2 regions of the Streptomyces sp. 7R007 genome follow, and region 1 is predicted to be linked to the other one. Evidence: riboswitches for the same ligand, from Rfam matches in the RefSeq annotation. Region 1 holds a riboswitch; the other holds the start of a gene.
The links. A riboswitch is a leader RNA that binds a small molecule or an ion and turns the genes downstream of it on or off. The one in region 1 is predicted to bind cyclic di-AMP.
Positions count from the first base shown of each region.

Region 2: linked by a shared signal. The riboswitch ahead of ACYF6T_RS20720 (M23 family metallopeptidase) and the one ahead of ACYF6T_RS18120 (transglycosylase family protein) in region 1 are both predicted to bind cyclic di-AMP.

Region 1 is NZ_JBTWMV010000012.1:113,433-116,664, forward strand. It holds gene eno (phosphopyruvate hydratase) at 1-509, opposite strand, end outside; gene ACYF6T_RS18120 (transglycosylase family protein) at 825-1,517, opposite strand; cyclic di-AMP (ydaO/yuaA leader) riboswitch at 1,522-1,692, opposite strand; gene ACYF6T_RS18125 (transglycosylase family protein) at 1,913-2,908, opposite strand; gene ACYF6T_RS18130 (cytochrome P450 family protein) at 3,034-3,232, opposite strand, start outside.
Region 2 is NZ_JBTWMV010000015.1:22,100-25,331, reverse strand. It holds gene ACYF6T_RS20735 (dihydrofolate reductase family protein) at 1-315, shown strand, start outside; gene ACYF6T_RS20730 (Type 1 glutamine amidotransferase-like domain-containing protein) at 380-1,048, shown strand; tRNA gene ACYF6T_RS20725 (tRNA-Met) at 1,110-1,183, shown strand; cyclic di-AMP (ydaO/yuaA leader) riboswitch at 1,493-1,649, shown strand; gene ACYF6T_RS20720 (M23 family metallopeptidase) at 1,662-2,675, shown strand; gene ACYF6T_RS20715 (aldo/keto reductase) at 2,770-3,232, shown strand, end outside.

The sequences.
Region 1 (3,232 bases):
GCGATCATGAACTCCTGGATGTCCACGTTGGAGTCGGCGTGCGAGCCGCCGTTCAGGATGTTCATCATCGGCACCGGCAGCAGGTGCGCGTTCGGGCCGCCCAGGTAGCGGAAGAGCGGCAGGTCGCTGGCCTCGGAGGCGGCGTGGGCGACGGCGAGGGAGACGCCGAGGATGGCGTTGGCGCCGAGGGAGCCCTTGTTGTCGGTGGCGTCCAGGTCGAACATGGCCTGGTCGATCAGGCGCTGCTCGGTGGCGTCGTAGCCGACCAGCTCGGGGCCGATCTGCTCGATGACGGCGAGGACGGCCTTCTCGACGCCCTTGCCCTGGTAGCGGTTCTGGTCCCCGTCGCGCAGCTCGATGGCCTCGAAGGCGCCGGTGGAGGCGCCGGACGGGACGGCGGCACGACCCGTGCTGCCGTCGTCGAGGCCGACCTCGACCTCGACCGTGGGATTGCCTCGGGAGTCCAGGATTTCCCGGGCTACGACGACGTCGATGGACGGCACGAGCATCTCCTTCTTCAATGTGACGCGGCTACGCAGTGCCGCAGTGGCTCTGCGAGACGAGCCTAACCGTCTTGCGCCGATCGGCCACGCCGCCGACCGCCTCTTGGGCAGAACCGAGAGTAAATTGTTTCTGAACGGAACAAAGAAGGGTGTGCAACGGCGGCCCGCGCCTGTGCGGTGGCGCGCCGCGCAGGAAAAAGCCCCGCCCCGGTGCGTACGGGGGAACACGCACCGGAGCGGGGAGCCCGTGAGGGCGGGGGGAGGCCCTCACGTGCCCCCCATACTGGGGGACACGGCTGTGAGGGCGCTGTGGTTCAGCTGTTACTTCAGGTGCAGCTGCTGACCCGGGTAGATCAGGTTGGCGTCCTCGACGATGTCCTTGTTCAGCTCGAACAGCTTCTTCCAGCCGCCCTTGACGCCGTGCTTCTCGGCGATCGAGCTGAGGGTGTCGCCCTTGACGACCTTGTACTCGCCGTCGCCCTTCTTGACCTTCTTGCCGGTCGGGGTGGTGACGGTCTTGGCCGACTTCTGCACCGTCGAGCGCTCGGAGGAGCGGGAGGCGCTCTGCTGCTCGGTCGAGCGGGTGGTGGTGCCGCTGCTGCTCGACGAGGAGCCGGTGGACGCGCTGGAGCCGTTGTAGGCGGCGCTGGACAGGCCCGTGCCGCACACCGGCCAGGCGCCCTTGCCCTGGGAGGCGAGGACCTTCTCGGCGACGGCTATCTGCTGCGCCTTGGTGGCCTGGTTGGCCTGCGGGGCGTAGGCGGTGCCGCCGTACGCGGCCCAGGTCGAGGCGGAGAACTGCAGGCCGCCGTAGTAGCCGTTGCCGGTGTTGATGGACCAGTTGCCGCCGGACTCGCACTGGGCGACGGCGTCCCACTCGGAGGCGGTGGCGGCGGAGGCGTTGCCGGCCGCCATCAGCGGGGCGGCGATGGCGACGCCGGTGACACCGGCGAGCGCGGCGGCGCGGGTGGCCTTGGACGGACGACGGTGCTTGCCCTTGCCGGAAAACAGCATGGATGGATCCCCTCACCGACGCCTGCGAGGTGAGCTGTCGGGTTCGGGCCGGTTGAGTTGCCCGGCCGCGTCCTCGCTTCCGCGAGACGCGGCTTCACCCCAAGCCGCCACCGTCGACTACCCGGTGGGGCGCTTACCTTGGGTCCCCCGCTCCTGCCTACGGCGCTTGACGCGACGACTGTTCCCGGACGGCCGCTGGCAGGATTCGGCGTTGCGGCAGCCGGGGCTCGGGTTGCCGAGCGGTCATGACCGTAGACACGGAATCGGCGAGATTTCAAAGACGATCAGGGCTTCTGAGACTCATCCCACACTTTCACCGAAACGGACATTCCGCAGCGAATGCGGAGCGAACGCGGGGTGGAACCGGGCGTCAACTCCCGTCGCCTTTCGCCCCTTTAGGACCCGACAAGCAGGGTCTGACCGGGAACGATGCGACTCGGGTCGGCGCCGATCGCCTTCTCGTTGAGGGCGTAGAGCGCGCGCCACCCGCCTTGGAGGTCAAGCGAGTCGGCGATGGAGGCGAGCGTGTCGCCGGCGCGGACGGTGTACGAGTCGCCGGTGCGTGAGGCGTGACGGCCGGAGGAGGAGGCGGAGTCGGCGTCCGTCGCGGACTCCTCGGCGCTGCCGCCGCGGTGCCGGCCGGAGCCGACGGAGCCGGTGTCGACGAGGTGCCAGGAGCCGACGCTCTGCTCCGGGTTGTCGGTGCCGGCCGGTTCCGTGGGCGAACCGTCCGCGCTCTGCGAGGGCGACGGGGAGGCGGAGGTGTCCGACTTGGCGGAGTTGTCCTGACTTGCGGAAGGGCTGGGCGAGGCGGAGGAGTCGGAGGAGCCGCCCGACGAAGAGGACGTATCGGACGAACCGTCGGAGGAGCCGGAGGTGCCGGAGAGTCCGAGGCCGTCGGAGAGACCGGACCCGCCGGACTCGCCCGAGCCGTCGGACGTATCCGATGAACCCGACGAACCGGCCGAATCCGACGAGTTGTTCCCCACACCGGTGTCGATGTCGTCGGAGACGTCGTCCTGGCTCAGCCCGGAGGTCAGCCCGCAGGTGTGGAAGGCGCCCACGCCTTCGGCGGCGAGCAGCTTCTCGGCGACGGCTATCTGCTGGTTGCGGCTGGCGAGGTCGGCGCTCGGGGCGTAGTCGAGACCGCCGTACTTCTCCCAGTCCTCCTGGGAGAGCCGGAGTCCGCCGTAGAAGCCGTTGCCGCTGTTCTCGCTCCAGGAGCCGCCCGTCTCGCAGTTCGCCACCTTGTCCCACGTGGAGCCGTCGGCGGCGTTCGCGCTCGCCGCGCCGAGGAGCGGGATCGCGATGGCGGAACCGGTCACGCCGGCCGCGACGAGGAGCGCCGGGGCCTGGCGGGGGCGACGGTGTCGACCGTTCCCGGAGAGCATGCGGGGACCTTTCCCGAGACGACAGGGACCGGCGGCGCGCGGAACCCGGGCGCCGTCGTTGACCCGTGAACGTATCGGCAGTCGATCACTTGTCACAAGTTAATGCCGCGTAGATCACGTGAAGATCACAGACTTGAGCGCGTGTCATGTTTGCTCGCGCGTGTGCCGTGTTCGGCGGTGAACTCGACGGGAAGGGTGCGCAGTCCGCGCATGATGAGTCCGCCGCGCCATCTCAACTCCGCCGGATCCACGGCCAGTCGCAGGTCCGGGAGGCGGGTGAGGAGGGTGGCGAGCGCGGTCTGGCCCTCCAGGCGGGCGAGGGGC
Region 2 (3,232 bases), on a different contig from region 1:
GAGGGCGGCGACCCGGTCGTCCACGCCGAGGAGGCGGCCCTGGCCAAGCTGGACCCGGCCGACCCGAGGCTCGCGACCGCGACGGTCTACAGCAGCCTGGAACCCTGCGCCCACCGCGCCTCCCGGCCCAGGCCGTGCGCACGGCTGATCCTGGACGCCGGGGTGCGCCGGGTCGTGACGGCGTGGCGCGAGCCGGACACCTTCGTGCCGGACGCCGACGGCACCGGCCTGCTCGCGGCACGGGGCGTCGAGGTCGTCGTACTGCCGGAGCACGAAGAACGAGCGAAGGCGCCGAACGCGCACCTGCTGCCCTGAGCGCCCGCATGAGGGGAATCCCGGGTTCGTTGCGCGCGCCCGTCCACCGTGCTTCGCTCGCCCGATGAACCTTCTGCTGACGGCGAGCGGCCTGCGCAACGAGACGCTGCGGGACGCCCTGCGGGACATGCTGGACAGGCCGTTCGGAGCGGCGAACGCCGTGTACATCCCCACGGCCTCCCTCGCCGAGCCCGGGGACCACGGGTGGTTCCTGGCCGACATGAACCGGCTGCACGGCCTCGGCTGGCGGGAGTTCGACGTCCTGGAGCTGAACGGCCTGCCCCCGCGGACGGTGCTCGACCGGCTCCTGCACGCCGACGTCGTCTACGCCGGGGGCGGCAACCACTACCACCTCGCGCGCAGCATCACCGGCAACGGCCTGGCCGACGGCTTCCTCAAGGCGCTGGAGAGCCGGGTCTACGTGGGCTTCAGCGCCGGATCGATGATCTTCAGCCGTCATCTCACCGGCCACTCCGCCGACGTCATCGGGGACACCGCGGACCTCCACGCGCTCGGGGCGACGGGTCTGGAGCCGCCGTTCGGGCTCTTCGACTGGTATCTCAAGCCCCACCTGTACTCGCCGGACTTCCCCGAGCGGGACGACGCCTGGGCCGACCGCATCGTCGCGCGCGCGGACTTCCCGATCTATTTCCTCGACGACGACACGGCCGTGCGCGTCCGGGACGGCGAGGTGGATGTGGTGTCCGAGGGCCGGTGGCGGTTCCATCCGTGACGCCACCAGGCCATGCGTGTGCTCGACGTCCTGCGCATGGCGTACACTGGAGTCACACCGACGCGGGGTGGAGCAGCTCGGTAGCTCGCTGGGCTCATAACCCAGAGGTCGCAGGTTCAAATCCTGTCCCCGCTACTCACGGCTCAGGGCCGGAATCCAGTGCCAGCCACCGGATTCCGGCCCTGAGTGCTTCCCCGGCCTCTTCCCATCCCCCCCGTCACTGCGGGTGAGCGAACGACCGCCCTCCGCATAACGACTGACATACCGTCAATCGCTGTGAAGATCCCGAGCCTTGGTCAACTCGCCCGTTTTTCGCCGCCCATGAGCCCTACGTCCAGCCAGGATTCGTTAATGATCAAGCCGAACCGCTTGGAATCGGTGGCCCGGGTCTATTAACGTTCGATAACGCAGCGCGGTCGTCCCAGCCGTCACAAGAGGCGGCTCCGTGCGCACGCGCCGAATCCCGCAAGGGAACCGGGGAACCACCACCCTGGGGTGAATCACGCGGATGCCGCCGTGGAACCACGGCAGGTATACGCGCGTAGGAGACCTTCCTGCTCCGAACCCGTCAGCTAACCCGGTAGGCGAGAAGGAAGGAAAGGAGCGCGCCCACGTGGCGTCCAACCCGCCTGCCCCGGCAGCCCCGTTCGTGCCGAGCACCGAGCCCTTCGGCTTCGCCGGCCCCCGCACCGACGAGGGTCAGTGGGAGGAGTGGAACCCCACCGCGGAGTCCCTCCGTCCGGTCGCCGGCCGGCACCGCATCGCCAAGCAGCGCGGCGGGGGACTCGCCCGCAGCTCCACCGTCCTGGGCGTCGGCCTCATAGCCGCCGTCGGCGCGGGCGGCATGGCCAGCGCCAACACCGGCAAGCCGCCGGTGTCGATCTCCCTCCCCGACCTGCCCCTCCTCTCCGACCACGACGCCACGCCCAAGGGCTCGGCCACCGTGCTCAGCAGCGTCGGCGTGACCACCGAGGACACCGCGCAGGGCGCCAAGGACGCGGGCGAGGCGCTGCGCGACCGGATCATGGCGCAGGCCGAGTCGCAGCAGGTCCAGGTCGACAGCAAGGCCCAGTCCGTCACCGAGGCGGCCCTCGCCAAGCAGGTCGACGCCGCCGCCGCGCAGGCGGAGAAGGAGGCCGCGGCCAAGGCCGAGGCGGCCAAGGAGAAGGCGGAGGCGGCGGCCAAGAAGGCGGCCGAGGCCGCGAAGCTCGCCGAGCTGGCCAAGCAGTACACCCTGCCGGTCGTGTCGTACACCATCACCGGCACCTTCGGACAGGCCGGCTCCATGTGGTCCTCCGGCTACCACACGGGCCTCGACTTCGCCGCCCCGACGGGCACGCTGATCAAGGCCGTCCACTCCGGCACCGTCACCGAGGCGGGCTGGGCGGGGTCGTACGGCTACCGCACGATCATCACCCTCGACGACGGCACCGAGCTGTGGTTCTGCCACCAGTCGTCGATCAGCGTCAGCGTCGGTCAGAAGGTCGGCACGGGCGACGTCATCGGCCGCGTCGGCGCCACCGGCAACGTGACCGGCCCGCACCTGCACCTCGAGGTCCACCCGAACGGCCAGGCCGACGGCATCGACCCGATGACGTGGCTGCGCGGCAAGGGCCTCAACCCCTGACACGGGGTTTCCGGAGCCGTGCCTTCCGATTGTTTACGGGAAGTTTGCGGGTGTTGCGGAAGGCCGGGCCGCGGCGGGTGCGTTGACATAAGACATGACTTCACTCCGCAAACTCGGCTCCTCCGACCTCGAGGTCTTCCCGCTCGCCCTGGGCGGCAACGTCTTCGGCTGGACCGCCGACGAGACGCAGTCCTTCGCCGTGCTCGACGCCTACACGGAAGCCGGCGGCAACTTCGTCGACACCGCCGACGCCTACTCCGCGTGGGTTGACGGCAACAGCGGCGGCGAGTCCGAGACGATCATCGGCAAGTGGCTCGCGGCGCGCGGCAACCGCTCCGACGTGGTGATCGCGACGAAGGTGAGCCAGCACCCGCAGTACCAGGGCCTGTCGGCCGCCAACATCAAGGCCGCCGCCGACGCCTCGCTGCGCCGCCTGGGCACCGACTACATCGACCTGTACTACACCCACTACGACAAGCCCGAGGTGCCGGTCGAGGAGATCATCGGCGCGCTGGACGAGCTGGTGAAGGCGGGCAAGGTGCGGGCCATCGCCGCCT